Regions from separate parts of the Pseudomonas corni genome, predicted to be linked through region 1. Evidence: riboswitches for the same ligand, from Rfam matches in the RefSeq annotation. Region 1 holds a riboswitch; each other region holds the start of a gene.
The links. A riboswitch is a leader RNA that binds a small molecule or an ion and turns the genes downstream of it on or off. The one in region 1 is predicted to bind cobalamin.
Positions count from the first base shown of each region.

Region 2: it holds a riboswitch for cobalamin, as region 1 does, so the genes downstream of both, cobW (cobalamin biosynthesis protein CobW) here and ACWKV9_RS12585 (ABC transporter substrate-binding protein) in region 1, are expected to answer to the same signal.
Region 3: it holds a riboswitch for cobalamin, as region 1 does, so the genes downstream of both, cobO (cob(I)yrinic acid a,c-diamide adenosyltransferase) here and ACWKV9_RS12585 (ABC transporter substrate-binding protein) in region 1, are expected to answer to the same signal.
Region 4: it holds a riboswitch for cobalamin, as region 1 does, so the genes downstream of both, ACWKV9_RS10040 (CbtB domain-containing protein) here and ACWKV9_RS12585 (ABC transporter substrate-binding protein) in region 1, are expected to answer to the same signal.

Region 1 covers NZ_JBSKHW010000007.1:30,959-35,474, forward strand. Annotated here, with positions in the region: gene ACWKV9_RS12575 (ABC transporter ATP-binding protein) at 1-59, opposite strand, end outside; gene ACWKV9_RS12580 (FecCD family ABC transporter permease) at 56-1,072, opposite strand; gene ACWKV9_RS12585 (ABC transporter substrate-binding protein) at 1,069-2,082, opposite strand; cobalamin riboswitch at 2,224-2,416, opposite strand; gene ACWKV9_RS12590 (HipA domain-containing protein) at 2,525-3,256, opposite strand; gene ACWKV9_RS12595 (helix-turn-helix domain-containing protein) at 3,256-3,600, opposite strand; gene ACWKV9_RS12600 (winged helix-turn-helix transcriptional regulator) at 3,791-4,249, opposite strand; gene ACWKV9_RS12605 (aromatic alcohol reductase) at 4,296-4,516, shown strand, end outside.
Region 2 covers NZ_JBSKHW010000004.1:268,250-272,765, reverse strand. Annotated here, with positions in the region: gene ACWKV9_RS10010 (aldehyde dehydrogenase family protein) at 1-979, shown strand, start outside; gene ACWKV9_RS10005 (IclR family transcriptional regulator) at 1,082-1,939, shown strand; cobalamin riboswitch at 2,101-2,319, shown strand; gene cobW (cobalamin biosynthesis protein CobW) at 2,433-3,512, shown strand; gene cobN (cobaltochelatase subunit CobN) at 3,516-4,516, shown strand, end outside.
Region 3 covers NZ_JBSKHW010000001.1:591,260-595,775, forward strand. Annotated here, with positions in the region: gene ACWKV9_RS02655 (C40 family peptidase) at 1-427, shown strand, start outside; gene ACWKV9_RS02660 (C40 family peptidase) at 524-1,060, shown strand; gene ACWKV9_RS02665 (PQQ-dependent sugar dehydrogenase) at 1,119-2,465, opposite strand; cobalamin riboswitch at 2,613-2,813, shown strand; gene cobO (cob(I)yrinic acid a,c-diamide adenosyltransferase) at 2,923-3,534, shown strand; gene ACWKV9_RS02675 (cobyrinic acid a,c-diamide synthase CobB) at 3,545-4,516, shown strand, end outside.
Region 4 covers NZ_JBSKHW010000004.1:277,490-282,005, forward strand. Annotated here, with positions in the region: gene ACWKV9_RS10030 (ABC transporter permease) at 1-151, opposite strand, end outside; gene ACWKV9_RS10035 (NAD(P)/FAD-dependent oxidoreductase) at 148-1,365, opposite strand; cobalamin riboswitch at 1,791-2,029, shown strand; gene ACWKV9_RS10040 (CbtB domain-containing protein) at 2,127-2,318, shown strand; gene ACWKV9_RS10045 (CbtA family protein) at 2,330-3,061, shown strand; gene ACWKV9_RS10050 (cobalamin biosynthesis protein) at 3,058-3,471, shown strand; gene cobM (precorrin-4 C(11)-methyltransferase) at 3,572-4,318, shown strand; gene nfuA (Fe-S biogenesis protein NfuA) at 4,486-4,516, opposite strand, start outside.

The DNA of each region.
Region 1 (4,516 bases):
AAACCCAGACCTGAACAACTCAGTGCGACATCGCTATCGACAAGCGTGGCAGGGTTCATCGGGGGTTCCTTCTACCGATCAGGATCAAGGCAAAGACCGGCGCGCCGACCAATGCGGTGACGACCCCGACCGGGATCACCTGGCCCTTGATCAGGGTTCGCGAAAGCACATCGGCGGCGATCAGAAACACCGCACCGGCCAGCGCACTGGCTGGCAGCAGGCGTGTGTGTTGGGTGCCGGTCAGTAATCGCACGGCATGGGGAATGACCAGCCCGACAAAGCCGATGGAACCGACGATCGACACCATCACCGCCGTGACCAGCGCCGCGCAGCTGATCAGGCATATCTGCACGCGGCGCACGGGAATACCCAGCGACGCGGCCGAATCTGCGCCAAAGGTGAATGCGTCCAGCGCTCGCCGGTGCCACAGACAAATGATTAGACCGATCAGCGCGGTCGGGACGGTCAGCCAAACGGACGGCCAGCGCACACCGCTAAGATTGCCCAGCAGCCAGAACATGATGCCCCGAGCCTGCTCGGCGCTGGCGGACTGGGTGATCAGAAACGCAGTCAGCGCATTGAACAATTGTGAGCCTGCGATACCCGCCAGGATGATTTGCCCGGTAGCGCCGGACGCACCGCTGGCCCGTGCCAGCAACGCCACTACGGCGAAGGCCGTAAGCGCACCGGCAAACGCGCCGACCGACAGAGAAATCAATCCTGCACCCACGCCGAGCAGGGCCACCAACACGGCGCCGGTGGAAGCACCGGCCGAGATGCCGAGCAGGTAGGGATCGGCCAGCGGATTGCGCAGCAGCGACTGCAAAATCACCCCGCAAGTAGCAAGCCCGGTCCCGCAGGCGGCGGCCACCAGGGCCCGGGTCAGACGGTAGTTCCAGACAATGCCTTCATCGATGGGATCAATCAGATAACCGGCGGCCCACAGCTTGTTGGCCAACACCTGAAAGATGACGCCGGGCTCGATATTGGTTTCGCCGATAGTGACTCCTGCCCCCAGCGCGAAGAGCAAGATTGCGAGGGCCAACAGAGTACGGGCAAGCACTGTCGTCATTTCGCAGCGTCGTAGCTGTTGATGGCGTTAGCCAGCGTTTCCAGGCCTTCGAAGGTGCGAGTGCTGGCCTGCATCGCCATGGCGTCGAGGATGATGATGCGGTTGTTTTTTACGGCGTCCATGTTGCGCGTCACCGGGTCGCTGCGCAGGAATTCCAGTTTCTTCTGGTAGTCGTCCGCCGGAAAACGACGGCGGTCCATGCGAGCGATGACCAGAAACGTCGGATTGGCTTTCGCGATGGTTTCCCAGCCAACGGTGGGCCATTCCTCATCGGAGTCCACCACATTGCGCAGGCCCATGGTATTGAGCATGAAGTCTGGAACGCCCTTGTGGCCGGCCACGTAGGGGTCGAGGGCCAGCCCCGGGCTTGAAAACCAGAACAGCGCGCTGGCGTGCTTGAAGGCATTGTTCTGCGCCATGGCGACGGACCGGGCCAGACTCGCCTGCAGTTCGGCATTCAGCTGCTCGCCGCGCGACTGAACGTCAAAGATCTCCGCCAGTTGGCTGATGCTTTTGTAGATGCTCTCGACGCGAAACGCCTCAAGCCGGGTGCCGTCGGCACCAACCGAATTGTCTTTGGCTTCGCAGTCGGAGGGCATCAGATAAGTGGGGATGTTCAGCTCGTGGAACTGCTCCCGGGTGCCAACCGCGCCTTGCGGGCCGACCATCCATTCCAGCTCGACCGCGACCAGTTCCGGGCGTTTGGCGGTGACCGACTCGAAACTCGGTGCATTGTCAGCGAGCCGTTCAATCGCGTCGTTCTGCGCCTTGTATTTAGCCAGCACGTCGTTGAACCACAGGGACGTGCCCACCACCTTGTCACCCAGGCCCATGGCATAGAGCATTTCAGTGCCCGCCTGCCCAATGGTCACGGCGCGCGCAGGCGCATGGGCGAAGGTCAGCGTGCTGCCACAGTTCTGCACCGTCAGCGGGAAATGCGTGGGGGCAGCGCAGGCGAGGGCGGGGAGGGCCAGGGCAGTGAACAGGGTGGCAGCGCGCAGCAACGGCATGTCGCAATCTCCAGTTGAACCGTACACGGAGCAGGGGTACGGACTGGAAACACACACTTGAACGCTGCCATTGATGCAGCGGGGTGCCGGATTTCAACCGGGCACGACCCAAGGGTGTCCTTCCCGGACACCCCGCCGGTTAGTGATTTTGCTTGGCCGGCAGGTCTCCTGACTGGTGCGTCATCACCGGCTCCAGCCTTCCCGGATTCAAACCCAGTGGCAGTTCAGGAGCAGGCTCGGCACCTACAGTTGCGGGGGCAGTTCCGTTTGATGCGTTGGGGGCATCGCGGATTCCCTATTAATCCCGTTCGGGACCGGCGGCGGCATGGTAGTCGATCGTTGGGGGTGGCAACAACCGGCTACTTGCGCATGCGAACTGAGCCCACGGCGTTATGGACCATATTTAGTTCCGGCCCCTTGAGCCACTGCCCGTAATGGTCCTTCAGCTCTTGCTCCCACCCCGCAACTCGGCAAGCGGCGTGCGATCAAAACGCTCGACCAGCAATGTGCTTGGGTTCTCTGCATGCAGGGCGGTGTTGGCGACGTTAAAGCCTTTGGATGCGGCGAAGGTCATGCAGGCAAACTCAATCGCTGGCAAATCGTACTGATCGAATCGGTCGCGGGGCTTGGCCAGGATTAGCATGCCTTTGTCTTGCAAGGTTCGTTTGGGCCGTGCGCCACCCAAGGAGGATCGCTGCTGGCGAATGTTGAGGGTAGTGATGGATGCCTCATCGAGTTGACCGTCGTATACCGCCTCGCAGGCCTCGATAAATTTTGCCAGACCTTTCAACGTCGGAACTGTACCGTGGCCCACACCCTCAGTAGGGTCTCTGGCGGTCCCTGCCATGAGGTTGCCGATGCGGTCGTTGTTGGGCGATTTGAGCAAGTAATCAATAGGGGCCAACACTTCGCCGTAAGCGCGATGAAGCAGGCGCTCGCCCCAACCGTCCGGCATGGCGTCGTTGATGAAGCCAGGAATACCACGATTTTTTGCTATGCCGACAAATGCCTCGGCCCGTAGCGGGTAATTGATGGGGTCGGGCACCCAGCCACCACGCTCCACGTGATCAGGGGCATAGACAAACTCGCCCAACTTTCCATTTAGCGTGAGGCGGCCAAGCGTCAGCACCGCCCCGGTATAAGGGTGCTCCATGTAGATGTAGGCACGGGACATCAGAATGCCTCCGGCTTGGGTTTGGACAATCGGACCCGTTTCGATGCGATGCTCTGGTAAGTGGCGTCACCATCGGTATGACGGGTAATTTGCGAAGTAGTTTCTATCCCGTCGAGCGACGTGAACACGCGCTCAGTGAGGCCCAGTCGCCAGAGCACCAGCATGAATGATCGAAGATCGACCCGTTCCGAGCCGCTCTCAATTTTGCGCAGGGTATGTTCGGAGATTCCTATTGCTGTCTTGAGGTCCGACTGGCGCAGGCCGAGTGAAAGGCGCTGCGCTTTGACGAGAAGGCCTATTCTGCTAAGGCTATCGGCACAAATGACCGGGAAGAAGTTTTCCATAACACGTATAACCGTAAGCTTTAAGTTGGATAAGGCTGACCATAGCACGTATTAAAATTTTAAATGGAACGCTTAATATTCAAAAATATGCGTCTTAATCAGGATAAAGCTTATGCAGATAAGTCTTATATAGCGTGAAAAAAACGCGATGAAGTGATTTTTGCTTGCTCCGACGCTTCACAGCCCACACTCACGACATCGCATTTGAATGCTGCTCATAGCGCTTACGCGCGGCGGTGAAGGCGTCGGAGTTTTCGACCACCCATGTCCACAGCGGGATCATCTGCACCAGCAAACCCATGCCCAATTCAGTGAGGGCGTACTCGACTTTCGGTGGGACTTCGTTGAAATCGCGTCGGGTAATCAGACCGTCACGTTCAAGCTGACGCAGCGTGTGAGTAAGCATGCGTTGGGTGACGCCCGTAAGCTGCCTGCGCAGTTCGGCATGGCGCAACGGGCTCTTCACGCCTAAAGCGTGGACGACGCCCAAGGACCAGCGGTTGCCCGAATGGCCGAGGATGTCGCGCTTGAGGCCGTCTTCGTCTTCGCTCAACGCGGCGCAGGCGGCTTGTGATCTGCGGACCACTTCCTGCGCGTCCAGACCCCGCGGTATCACCGGTGTGCCTACTTCTGGTGCCTCAAGGGGCATGACAAGATCTCCTCTCTGAAGTTGAAAACGCTATCCAGGAGTGACCATGCAAGCTGATCGCACAAACGTCAAACAGCGAATTCTGGTACTGGGTGCCGGTGAGTTGGGGCTCGCGGTGCTGCAGGGTTTGGCGACTCAGGCCGGTAAGCACGATGTGAGTCTCTCGGTGCTGTTGCGTCCTGAATCCATCGACTCCCAGGCACCGTCCAAGCGTACCGAGATCGACAAGATCCGCGAATGGGGTGTGCGGATCGAGCCCGCCGATCT
Region 2 (4,516 bases), on a different contig from region 1:
GTGGAAGTTGGCCCCGGCGTTGTCCATGGGCAATTCGGTGGTGCTCAAGCCTGCCGAACAATCGCCGTCCAGCGCCGTGCTGCTGGCGCAGTTGTTCATGCAGGCGGGTGGTCCGCCAGGGGTGTTCAACGTGGTGCAGGGCTATGGCGCCGAGGCGGGCGCGGCGCTGGCGCTGCACATGAATGTCGACAAGATCGGTTTTACCGGTTCGGTTGAGGTGGGCAAAAAGATGTTCATCTACGCCGGCCAATCGAACATGAAGCGCGTGACCACCGAATGCGGCGGCAAGAGCCCGCAGATCATTCTCGCTGACGTCGCTGATCTGGATCGGGCCGTGAGTTACGCCGTGAACGGCATTTATGCCAATCAGGGTGAGGTGTGCAACGCAGGCTCCCGGTTGCTGGTGCAGGACAGCATTTACGACGCGTTCATCGAGCGATTCAGTGAGGTCGCCCAGGGCCGATATCTGCCGGGCGACCCTTTAGATCCAGCCACGCGCATGGGCTCGATGGTGTCTTTTCAGCAGCAGAAACGCGTGCTGGGCTACATCGACAAAGCCAATGCCGAAGGCGGGCGTCTGGTGTTTGGCGGCGGTATTCCCAAAGGTCTTGAGCATGGCGCCTATGTCAGCCCGACGCTGTATGCCGATGTCAGCCCGCAGATGACCCTGGCCCGAGAAGAAGTGTTCGGTCCGGTGGCGGCGGCGATTCGCGTGACGGGGCTCGACCATGCGCTGGAGATCGCCAACGACTCCATCTATGGGCTGGCGGCCTCCGTCTGGACGCAGAATATCGATAAGGCGCTGACCTTCGCCCGTGATGTAGAGGCCGGAATTGTCTGGGTCAACTGCTTCGATCATGGCGACATGACCCAGCCGTGGGGTGGGTTCAAACAGTCGGGCAACGGTCGTGATCGTTGTCTGGAAGCGCTGACCCAATACTCGCAAACCAAATCGGTGTGGGTGCACCTGGGCGGTTGACGCCTGCCATGTGTCGGGTACAGTCGCGGCGTGTTGATCCTGGGTTGTGCCCGCATTGCGGCAATTCCGACATCAATAAAAAATCATTATTCGCGAGCCATCATGAGTCAGTCCGAGTCCATGCCAAACGACAAACTGCCCGCTGAGGAGGCCGTCGCCGACAAGACTGCGCCGGAACAATCGCCGCTGTTCGCCAGTACGCTGGCCCGCGGGCTGGAGGTGATGATGGCGTTCCGTGCGGGCAATCCGAGCATGAACCTTCCGGAGATCGCCGCCGCCACGGGCATTACCAAAAGCGCGGCCCAGCGTTTTGCCTTCACGCTGGAAACCCTGGGTTATCTGCGCAAGGACCCGCAAAGCAAGCGCTATCAGCTCACTCCCCGGGCGCTGTCCCTGGGTTTCGGATACTTGCAGACCAACAGCCTGATCGATCGCGCCTCGCCCTATCTGCATCAGCTCAACCGCGAATGCCACGAGAGTTGCAATCTGTCAGAACCTGACGGGGATCAAATGGTGTTTGTCGCCCGCTTTCCCAGTCACAACCAGATCATGATCCCGATGCCGCTGGGCCTGAGCCTGCCGATGTACTGCACGGCGTCGGGCCGCGCCTACCTGTCGCGCCTCGATCCCGAGGCTTGCGCAGATCTGCTTGACGCCATGCCCCGACCGTCTCACACCCACGCCACCGTCACCGATATCGATGCCTTATTGAAGAAGATTGCCCAAGCGCGGGAGGAGGGCTACAGCAGCATTGAGGGTGAATACTTCCTCGGCGATATCAGTCTGGCCGCGCCCATTGTGGATGCGGGGGGAATGCCGCTGGGCGCAATCAACATCTCGGTGCCCGCCAGCCGCTGGAGCTTCGAAGACGCCCGCAAAGCCTTTGCGCCGGCACTCATCCATACCGCCCATGCGATTTCCAGTGCCGGCTGGAGTCAACGTTCGGGTGGGTTTCGATAGCCGGGTGCAGAGAATGGCGGTCCCTGTAGGAGCGAACTTGTTCGCGAGGTGGGCTGCCTGACGCATCGCAATCGCCGGCTCACCAACACGTGGGCTCCCGCAATCAAGCGGCGCCCAAGCCCCAGCCATCAACCCGTCATTGACCTGACCATGCCCACTGCGTAGCCTTGCGCAGTCGAGGTTCGCCGGTCTGTGTTCTGTCAGATCGGCGCTAAGAAGGGAATGCGGTCAACGCCGCAGCTGCCCCCGCAACTGTAAACGGTCATGTTCATTGCACAGCCACTGCGCGAGCGGGAAGGCGCGATGAATGCCTGTCGGATTTCAACCAAACCGCCAGCGCCACCGTAAGCCAGGAGACCTGCCTCGACCGGACATTGCGTCCACGCATTCTCACTACAACCGGGCGGGGTGATCCGGTGGCGAATCGAACGGCCAGCGCCCGCGCTGTGCGGTTCTCGTCCCCTTTGCCCGCCGCACCGCCAAAGGGTATCCGATGAAAACACTGGCCAAACTTCCCGTCACTATCGTCACCGGCTTCCTCGGCTCGGGCAAAACCACCTTGTTGCGCCACATGCTCGACAACGCCGAAGGGCGTCGCATCGCCGTGATCGTCAACGAGTTTGGCGAGCTGGGCATCGACGGCGACATTCTCAAGCAATGCACCATCGGCTGCACCGAAGAAGAAGCCACCGGCCGCGTTTACGAGCTGGCCAACGGCTGCCTGTGCTGCACGGTGCAGGAAGAATTCTTCCCGGTGATGCGTGAACTGGTCGCCCGTCGCGGCGACCTCGACCACATCCTCATCGAAACCAGCGGCCTGGCGCTGCCCAAGCCCTTGGTCCAAGCCTTCCAGTGGCCTGAAATCCGCAGCGCCTGCACCGTTGACGCCGTGATCACCGTGGTCGACAGCCCGGCAGTTTTGGCCGGCACCTTCGCCGCGTTCCCGGATCAGGTCGATGCCCAACGCAAACTCGATCCGAACCTTGACCACGAATCGCCGCTGCACGAGCTGTTCGCTGACCAACTGGCGAGCGCCGATCTGGTCATCCTCAACAAAGCCGACATGCTCGACGCCGAATCTCTGGCCGCCGTGCGCGCCGAAGTCGCCGAAGAACTGCCGCCTGCGGTGAAAGTCATCGAGGCCAGCAAAGGGCAGCTGCCGATCAGCGTACTGTTGGGCCTTGGTGCGGAATCCGAGCAGCACATCGACGGCCGCAAAACCCACCACGATCATCACGAAGGTGACGACCATGACGACCACGATCATGACGCCTTCGATTCAATCTCAATTACCCTGCCGCAAGCGGACGAAAGCCTGTTGCTGGACGCGCTGACCCAGGCCGTCGTGCAGCACGGCATCCTGCGCGTCAAAGGTTTCGCGGCGGTTCCCGGCAAGCCGATGCGCCTGCTGGTGCAGGGCGTGGGAACGCGTTTCGACAAGCACTTCGACCGCGCCTGGAAAGCCGACGAAGAGCGCGTCACGCATCTGGTACTGATCGGCCAAGAGCTTGACGCGGCGGTACTCGAAGCCCAATTGCGCGCTGCGGTCACCGTTGTGGCGGTAGAAGGCTAATCCATGCACCTGCTCAGGACCCAGCCCGGCGGTTTCGTACCCGACGACAGCATCGCTGACCTGGGGCAAACCCCCGCCGATCTGGTGATTCTGTGCAGCGGCGACTCGCATCTGGCGTTGCTCGCTGAAACCGCGCAGCAACTGCCTGACGACTACCCCAGTCTGCGTCTGGCCAATCCGATGCAGGTGCAAAACCACGCCTCGGTCGACCTCTACGTGGACGAGGTGCTCCGTCACGCCAAGGTCATCCTGATTTCCCTGCACGGCGGCATTGGCTATTGGCGCTATGGCGTCGAGCGGCTGGTGGAATTGGCGGCGCGGGGAGTGAAACTGATTCTGGTGCCGGGCGACGATCGTCCCGATCCTGAGCTGAGCAGCCTGAGCAATGTCCCGCCGGCAGACGCCGAGCGGCTTTGGCATTTCCTGCGCCAGGGCGGCAAACACAACGCGCTCCAGCTTTATAGGTGCCTGGCGAGTGGCTGGCTGGGTCGCGATTACCCGTGGAGCGAGCCGTCTACGCTGTCGCGCACCGTTATTTATCACCCACACAAGGCCAGCGCTGAACTGAGTGACTGGCAAGCCGATTGGCTGCCGGACCAACCTGTCGCGGCGCTGCTGTTTTATCGCTCGCATTTGCAGGCCGCCAATACCGGGTTTATCGACGTGTTCTGCGAGCGCCTTCTGGCTCAGGGCATCAATCCGCTGCCCATCGCCGTCGCCAGCCTCAAAGAGCCCGCCTGCCTGAGCGCAGTCCAGGACTGGATGGACGAAGCGGACGCCGAGATTATCCTCAACACCACGGGTTTCGCCCAGTCCAGCCCGGAAGCGCCGCATCTGCGGCCGTTTCGCCGCAATATCCCGGTGATCCAGGCGATCTGCGCCCAGGATAACGAACCGGCATGGCAGGCCAGCGAGCAAGGCCTGGGCCCTCGGGATCTGGCGATGCACATTGCGCTGCCGGAACTGGACGGGCGGATCATCAGCCGGCCAATCAGTTTCAAGGA
Region 3 (4,516 bases), on a different contig from region 1:
CAAATCCCTGATCGGTACGCGCTACCGTTTCGGCGGCACGTCGACTTCTTCAGGTTTTGATTGCAGCGGCTTCATCGGTTACCTCTTTCGTGAAGAAGCCGGCATGAGCCTTCCGCGTTCCACGCGTGAAATGATCAACGTCGACGCTCCCCTCGTTAAACGCAACGATCTCAAGCCAGGCGATCTGCTGTTCTTCAGCACCGCAGGCCGTGGTCGTGTCAGCCACGCCGGTATCTATCTGGGTGATGATCAATTCATTCACTCCAGCAGCCGTCGCAGTGGTGGTGTTCGGGTAGACAGCCTGGACGATGCCTACTGGGCCAAGACTTTCATCGAAGCCAAGCGCGCGCTGGCCATGGCACCTTCCCAGGTTGCCGAGACCACGACCGCAATGAGCTCGACTACACTCAAGCGCCAACACCGCTGATACCGGGCGTACAAACCGGAAAACCCCGTTTGTACGCACTTCCAGCTCCTGATTCCTGGGGGCTCAAGCCGCATCCTGTTATAGGTTGTTGTGTTTATGTCGTTACCGGTTCGCCTGATTGTCGTGTCATTGGCTCTGTTGCTGGCTGCATGTGCCAGCCCTCCGCCGCCAGCTCCGAAACGGGTTGCTCCCAAGCCCGTGGTTTCCGCTCCTTCTGACTTTTCCTCCCCGCTTGCTGATGACGTGCTTGTCCGTGCCATTGGGCTGGTGGGCACGCCTTATCGCTGGGGCGGCAATACTCCCGATTCAGGATTCGATTGCAGTGGTCTGATTGGCTACGTCTACCGAGACGCTGCCGGTATCAGCTTGCCTCGTTCTACCCGGGACATGATCACCTTGCGTGGCCCGGACATAGGCCGCAGCCAGTTGCAGACCGGTGATTTGGTGTTCTTCGCCACAAGCGGCGGCTCGAATGTGAGCCACGCGGGGATCTATGTCGGGGAAGGGCGGTTCGTGCATGCACCCGCAACCGGTGGCACGGTCAAACTGGACAGCCTGGACAAGCCCTATTGGCAGAAAGCCTGGCTGAACGCCAAGCGCGTGATTCAGCCTTCGAGCCTGGCGCGGCAATAAAGACCTGAACTATGGTGTGGAAGGGAGCAAGCTCCCCTCCCACAGATTTATCGGCGAATCATTTTGCCGCGCTAGAAGCCTGAGCAGTCTTCGCCGCTGTCACCCGCCAAATCTTGTTGCCGACGTCATCGGCGACCAAAAGCCCGCCGTTATTGTCGTTGATCACGCCAACCGGACGGCCTTGCGCCTTTTCGTCTGAACTCAAAAAGCCTGTCAGCAGATCGACCGGCGTGCCGCTGGGCTTGCCGTCCTTGAATGGCACAAACAGCACCTTGTAACCGCTGTAGGGTTTGCGATTCCACGAACCATGCTGACCGATGAAGAGCCCTTCAGTGAACGGCGCTGGCAAGGTTTTGCCATCAGCGAATGTCAGGCCCAATGAAGCCGTGTGCGGGCCTACTGCGAAATCAGGCGGGATGGCCTTTGCCACAAGATCAGGATTCTGCGGCGTCACGCGCACGTCCACATGCTGGCCGTAGTAGCTGAATGGCCAGCCGTAGAAAGCGCCATCCTTCACCGAAGTCACGTAATCAGGCACCAGATCGCTGCCGATTTCGTCACGCTCGTTGACTGCTGTCCACAGCGCCCCGGTGTGGGGTTCCCAATCCATGCCGTTGGGATTGCGCAGCCCGGACGCGAAGATTCGGTGCGAGCCGTTCGCCGGGTCCACTTCCCAAATAGCGGCACGACCTTCTTCCTTGTCCAGACCGTTTTCACCCACATTGCTGTTGGAGCCAACGGTCACGTAAAGCTTTTTCCCGTCCTTGCTGGCGATGACGTTCTTGGTCCAGTGATGGTTGAGCGTGCCGCCCGGCAAATCGACCACTTTGGTGGGCTCACCGCTGATCGAGGTCTGGCCGGCTTCATAGTTGAAGCTGATCAGCCGATCGGTGTCGGCAACGTAAAATTTGTTACCCACCAGCGCCATGCCAAACGGCGAATTGAGGTTTTGCAGGAACACCGTGCGCGTTTCAGCGACGCCGTCGTGGTCCTTGTCGCGCAACAGGGTGATGCGGTTCGGGCTGGGAACGCCAGCACCGGCGCGGCCCATGACTTTCTCCATCACCCAGCCGCGAATGCCTTTGCCGTCATCGGGTTTGGGTGGCGAATTGGTTTCAGCCACCAGCACGTCACCGTTAGGCAGCACGTACAGCCAGCGTGGATGATCGAGGTTTTCAGCGAACGCGACGACCTGAGTGCCTGGCGCCGCAGTCGGCTTGGCGCCATTGGCCCAGCCGACGGCGGGCGCGATGTTTACGGTAGGGATCAACGTCTTGTTGGGCTCGGGCAGTTTGGGGGATGTGCCCATGCCTTCACTGACTTGCAGTTTCGATGACTCGCCGCAGCCCGCGAGCCCTCCGGCAACCAGCAGCACCAAGACAACCTGAGGTCTGAGCTTGAACATTGTCGATCTCCATTTCGTAGGCATTTAGTATTTTTGTGTATCTAGGTAGAGGTACCTGAGCCTTCTTAGGTTCAACCGGCAACCCGGGTCTGTGCCAAGTGCCGATGGGGAGCCGCATTGATTGACGCTCAAACCTCAACCCTCTACCCTTCGCCACTTGTTTCAGGTGCCCTTCGGACCAGTCTCGACAGGGTGAAACAGGGAAGCCGGTTAGATTCCGGCACTGCCTCCGCAACGGTAAATGAGAAAAGCCACGCACAATGCCACTGTGTTCTCTGAACATGGGAAGGCGCGCGGCCCGAACGTTCGCTCATGAGTCCGGAGACCGGCCTGATCCAATTCCACAGCATTTCGGAGGGCGATGCTCTGCGTCACGGCCTGTCTAACAGGCGCCGTGTTGCCAGTGCCTGCTCGTGCTCTCCGTCTGCGCCTACTTGCCCTCAAGCGGAGAGCTGAGATGAGCGAAACCCCCGAACGCGACGAACGTCACCTGGCGCGCATGCTGCGCAAAAAGGCCGTGATGGACGAGCGTATTGCCAGCGCCCCCAACGAATGCGGGCTGTTGCTGGTGCTGACCGGCAACGGTAAAGGCAAAAGCAGCTCGGCCTTCGGCATGCTAGCCCGCGCCATGGGCCATGGCATGCAGTGCGGCGTGGTGCAGTTCATCAAGGGCCGCAACAGCACGGGCGAGGAGCTGTTCTTTCGCCGCTTCCCCGAACAGGTGCGCTACCACGTCATGGGCGAGGGCTTCACCTGGGAAACTCAAGATCGCCAGCGCGATATCGCCGCCGCCGAAGCCGCGTGGCGCGTGACTCAAGACATGCTCCAAGATCCGAACATCGGCCTGGTGATCCTCGATGAACTCAATATCGCTCTCAAACATGGCTATCTGGATCTTGAGCAGGTGCTTGCCGATCTGCAGTCGCGTCCGCCGATGCAGCACGTGGTTGTGACTGGCCGTGGCGCCAAGCAGGAATTGATCGATCTGTCCGACACAGTGTCGGACATTGCCGTGGTCAAGCACGCGTTTCAGTCCGGCATTCGCGCGCAGAAGGGCATTGAGCTGTGAGTGACCGTTCATGATTCAAGCCAGGCAATGCCCTGCAGTATTGATCGCCGCTCCCGCCTCCGGTCAGGGCAAGACCACCGTTACAGCGGCCCTGGCCCGGTTGCATCGCAATCAAGGCCGCAAGGTTCGAGTGTTCAAGTGCGGACCGGACTTTCTCGACCCGATGATCCTCGAACGCGCCAGCGGTAACTCCGTTTACCAGTTGGACATGTGGATGGTAGGGGAGGACGAAAGCCGACGCCTGTTGTGGGAAGCTGCCGCTGATGCTGACTTGATTTTGATTGAAGGGGTGATGGGGTTGTTCGACGGCACGCCTTCCAGCGCGGACCTGGCGCGACGTTTTGGCGTGCCGGTGTTGGGTGTGATCGACGGCACCGCCATGGCACAAACATTCGGCGCGCTGGCTTTGGGGCTGGCCCGTTATCAGCCGGACCTGCCGTTTGCCGGCGTGCTGGCCAACCGGGTCGGGACCGTGCGCCACGCGCAACTGCTGGAGGGCAGCCTTACCGAAGGCTTGCGCTGGTACGGCGCGCTGTCCCGGGAAACCGGGATCGAACTGCCGAGCCGGCATCTGGGCCTGGTTCAAGCCAGCGAGCTGAACGATCTGGATGTGCGCCTTGATGCTGCAGCCAATGCGCTCGCCAGCACTTGCGAAGTCGCGTTGCCGCCTGCTGTCAGGTTCGATGCACCGGACTTCATTACCGCAGAGCCGCTGCTCAAAGGCGTGCGTATCGCCATCGCCCATGACGAAGCCTTTGCCTTCATCTATGGGGCCAGTCTCGATTTGCTCCGGGCGATGGGTGCTGAGTTGTCGTTCTTTTCGCCCATCCGTGATCAGCAGATTCCCGACGCCGACAGCCTCTATTTGCCGGGCGGTTACCCGGAACTGCACCACGTCGCACTGGGTGAGAACAAACCGATGCTTGATGCGATCCGGCAGCATCATGCCGACGGCAAACCGCTGCTGGCCGAATGCGGGGGC
Region 4 (4,516 bases), on a different contig from region 1:
ACCCCAGGGCAAACAGAATCAGCGTGCAGGTGATCAGGCCGCCGGGCAGGTTCAATAGCCCGTCAAACAGTCGGGCTCTGGAACGACGTGGCTCGACGATGGAGGGTTCTATGGCGACTGCGGTCGAGGCGTTGGGGTGGGTCTGGCTCATCGTTTCGCCCCTCTGGCCCTTCGCTCGATCAAGTCCTGCATACGCATGACATTGGCAGCGACCCGCGCGACATTGCGATGCAGGGGCGCTGCGGGCATGGCCTTGAAAGGCGTGACCGGATAAACGCTTTCGGCGGCGGGCAGGCCTTGGACGAGATCGGCGACCAATGCGCCCATCCGCGTTGCCATCGCCACCCCCCGACCGTAATAACCCAAGGCGACGGTCAAGCCCGGTTCCGGCTGGCTGAGGATCGGGATTCCGGCAGACGGCACCGCGACCCGACCGCACCAGCAATGGGTCAGCGGCGTTTGCTCAAGCATCGGGTAGATGTCGAGCATTTCCCGGCGAACCCGCGCCAGGTCATTGAGGTTTAACGCGTCGCGGAACGGGCCTCGGGTGCCGAGCACAAAACGGCCGTCCTGGGTTTTGCGAAAGTAGCGCAATACCCGGTAGGTGTCAGATACCGGCAATCCACCGGGTAAGACCAAGTCCTGTAGTGCTGACGGCAGTGGCGCTGTTGCCGCCTGCAAACTCCACAGCGTGACGTAGGTATGAGGCAGCGCTGGCAACAACGGCGAGGAATAGGCGTTGGTGGCGATGACCACCTGATCGGCCTGAATCTCGCCGTTGGCAGTGGTGACCGTCCAGCCGCCATCAGTCCGTTTTAGTTGCAACGCGGCGCAGCGTTCAAAAATCTTCACCCCGCGTTGACGGGCGACCGCCGCCAGGCCGTGGATGTATTGATAGGGCTGTAATTGGCCAGCGCGCTCGTCAAGCAGCCCGCCGTGGTAGATCGAGGTGCCGAGCAGATTCGCCGCCTGGTTTTTGTCGATCATCCGCACCGCTGCGTTGCGCGCTTGCCACTGACCCGCCCGGGCGTTCAGAGAGAGCAAGGCCTTCTCGTTATGCGCCGCTTGAATCCAGCCGTCCTGACGCGCACCGCAGTCGATGCCCAGACGCTCGATCAGCCTGAATACATAGTCCGCCGCGCCGCCCGCCAAATTCGCCAAAGGTTCACCGCGTGCTTCACCGAAGCGTTCGATCAATTCATCGGGGTTGAGCTTGAGACCGGGAATGACCTGACCGCCGTTGCGACCGGAAGCGCCATCACCGATGTTCAGCGCATCCATGACGATCACCTCCCCCTCTTCGGTGGAGCGCGATGTCAAGGCCAGAACGGTGGACAGCCCGGTGTAACCCGCGCCGATGACCACACAACGCGCTCGTGAAGGAAGCCGTGAGGTGAACACCGGTACCTGGGAGCGCTCCTGCCAAAGACAGCTGAATACATCCGACGATGATTTCAAGATCCACCCGTATCGATGATCGATATGGATGTAGGTATAAACGATATTTTCATTGGCGCAATGTTCAGACAGGGAATGCGTCGTTCCCGGAATGATTCGGTCGTAAATGATGGAGGAGGTATCGCTGATCGATAGGGTTTTCGCCAAGAACCCGGTACATCCGACGCCAGTTCAGCGCCGGGCAGTCATCATTCGCGGACAGGTCCGCTCCCACGGATTCTGCCCATGCGCGATTCGGTGGCCGCTCCCACCCTGGATCTGCGGCGCTGCGGCTTTGGCAATCCAGGTCCGAAGGCAGACCGCAGATTGACGAAGCCACTTCGCCATGCTCTCCTACACGCCTTGTTACGGGTGCCCTTCACAGGGTGAAACGGGAAACCGGTGCGTGTCGTCCCAAAGGCGATGCAAGTCCGGCGCTGCCCCCGCAACGGTAAGCGAGTGAAGAGTCAGATCCACTGTGTCTGTCATGGCTGTAAAGCGTGAGATATGGGAAGGCGATTCTTGATGGCGGAACGCATTGCGCGTTTAGCCCCTCGCAAGCCCGGAGACCGGCCCGCAACTGACACATAACAAACCCGCGGTGGGCGGGCGCTGTTGAGTCTCTGCTGACGCCTGTCAGCGGGTTTCATTGCGCTTTCCTGCTCGCTGAAAATTCAGAGGGACGCGCCATGTCGATCAGCACTACCAGCCCAACCACCACTTCCAGCACCACCGTCACGCAGACCCAACGCCTGACCGCCGCCGTCAGCGCGATGGTCCTCGGCGCCTGTCTGGTCTACTTCGCCGGCTTCTCGCACATCGATGCAGTCCATAACGCCGCGCACGACACACGTCACAGCTCTGCCTTCCCTTGCCATTGAGATCTGCCGCCATGTTCAAGCGTATCGCTCAAACGGCTGGCTTCACCGGGCTGCTCGCCGCTCTGCTGCTGACACTGCTGCAAAGCTTCTGGGTGGCACCGCTGATTCTGCAGGCGGAAACCTACGAGAAGGCTCCGGCCACACACGCCGAAGCTCAGCCCCACGAACATGCCGCAGGCGCCATGGCTGCCCACGAGCATGACGCCCAGGCCTGGGAGCCGGAAGACGGTTGGCAGCGTGTGCTGTCCACCACCGGCGGCAATCTGGTGGTCGCGGTCGGTTTCGCGTTAATGCTTGCGGCGCTGTATACCCTTCGGGCACCGAGCAGCACTGCTGAGGGCGCCCTTTGGGGGCTGGCCGGTTTTGCTGTGTTCGTACTGGCGCCGACCCTTGGCCTGCCACCGGAATTGCCGGGCACCGCCGCTGCCGACCTGACCCAGCGTCAGTTCTGGTGGATCGGCACTGCCGCCTCGACTGCGGTCGCGCTGGCTTTGCTGGTGTTCGGGCGTCACTGGGCACTCAAGATTCTGGCCGTCGCGATTCTGGTCGTGCCCCATGTGATCGGCGCACCGCAGCCGGCAGTGCACGCCAGCCTGGCGCCGGAAGCACTGGCGTCGCAGTTCAAAATCGCCTCGCTGCTGACTAACGCCGTGTTCTGGATCGCCATGGGCGTGATCAGCGCCTGGCTGTTCCGCCGCAATAATCCTGAACTGCATACGTCAGGCCTGCCGCACGCGGCATGAGTCAATCGAGCACTCGGCCGACCCTGGTGGTCGGCCTGGGCTGCCGCCGAGGTTGTTCGGTGGAGTCGTTACTGGCCCTTATCGGCCAGAGCCTTGCGCTAGAGGGGCTGGCGCTAAGTGATGTAACCGCCCTCGCCTCCCTTGATCTCAAGGCTTCGGAGCCCGGGTTACTGGCGTTGAGTGAACGGCTGGACGTGCCGCTGGTGTTTTTCAGCGCAGATGATTTGAGCGCGTTCGAAGGACAGTTGAGCCATCGATCCCAAGTCTCGTCTGCCGCTACCGGGTGCTATGGCGTGGCGGAAAGTGCAGCGCTGGCGTTGGCTGCGCAGTTGCTGGCCACCCCATCCCATTTGCTCATCACACGCCGCAAAAACAGCCACGCCACCTTCGCCTTGGCCGGACACCTGTAGGAGCGCGCTTGCCCGCGATTACGGCGTAACAGGCAACACATCGTTGGCAGACAGTCCGTAATCGCGGGCAAGCGCGCTCCTACCGCTAAAGGAACCCATCATGACCATTTTTTTCATCGGCGCAGGCCCCGGCGATCCGGAGCTGATCACCGTCAAGGGTCAACGTCTGATCCGCAGTTGCCCGGTCATCATCTATGCAGGCTCCCTGGTCCCCGAAGCGGTGCTTGAAGGGCATCAGGCGGTGCAGGTGACCAACAGCGCCGAATTGCATCTGGAGCAGATCATCGCCTTGATGAAATCTGCTCATGAACAAGGCCAGGATGTGGCCCGGGTTCACTCCGGAGACCCTAGCCTGTATGGCGCCATCGGCGAGCAGATTCGTTGCCTGCGCGAGCTGAATATCCCCTTCGAAATCATCCCCGGCGTGACCGCGACCGCTGCCTGCGCCGCCCTGTTAGGCACTGAGCTGACACTTCCAGACATTTCGCAAAGCGTGATCCTGACTCGCTACGCCGACAAAACGTCGATGCCCGAGGGCGAAGCGCTTAGCGATCTGGCGCAGCACCGGGCCACCATGGCCATTCATTTGGGCGTGAACAATCTGGGCAAAATCGTCGCCGAACTGGCCCCGCATTACGGCGCCGATTGCCCGATTGCCGTTGTCCATCGTGCCAGCTGGCCGGATCAGGATTGGGTGGTGGGCACGCTCGCGGACATCGAAGCGAAGGTGCAGGAGAAAGGTTTTCGGCGTACGGCGTTGATTCTGGTAGGTCGTGTGCTGGGCAATGACGTATTCAGCGAATCATCGCTGTACCGCGCCGGGCATGCGCATGTGTTCAGGCCGTGACTTGGCGTTACTGACTTGTAGGAGCGCGCTTGCCCGCGAAAGAGTCGGGTCAGATATTCCCGTGTTTGGTGACACTACGCAATCGCGGGCAAGCGCGCTCCTACAAAACCTCGCATCCACAAAAAAGCCCCGAACCAGTCGGGGCTTCTTGTTGAAGCGCACACTACTCAGTAGTAAGCGTTTTCTTTTTGCGTGTGG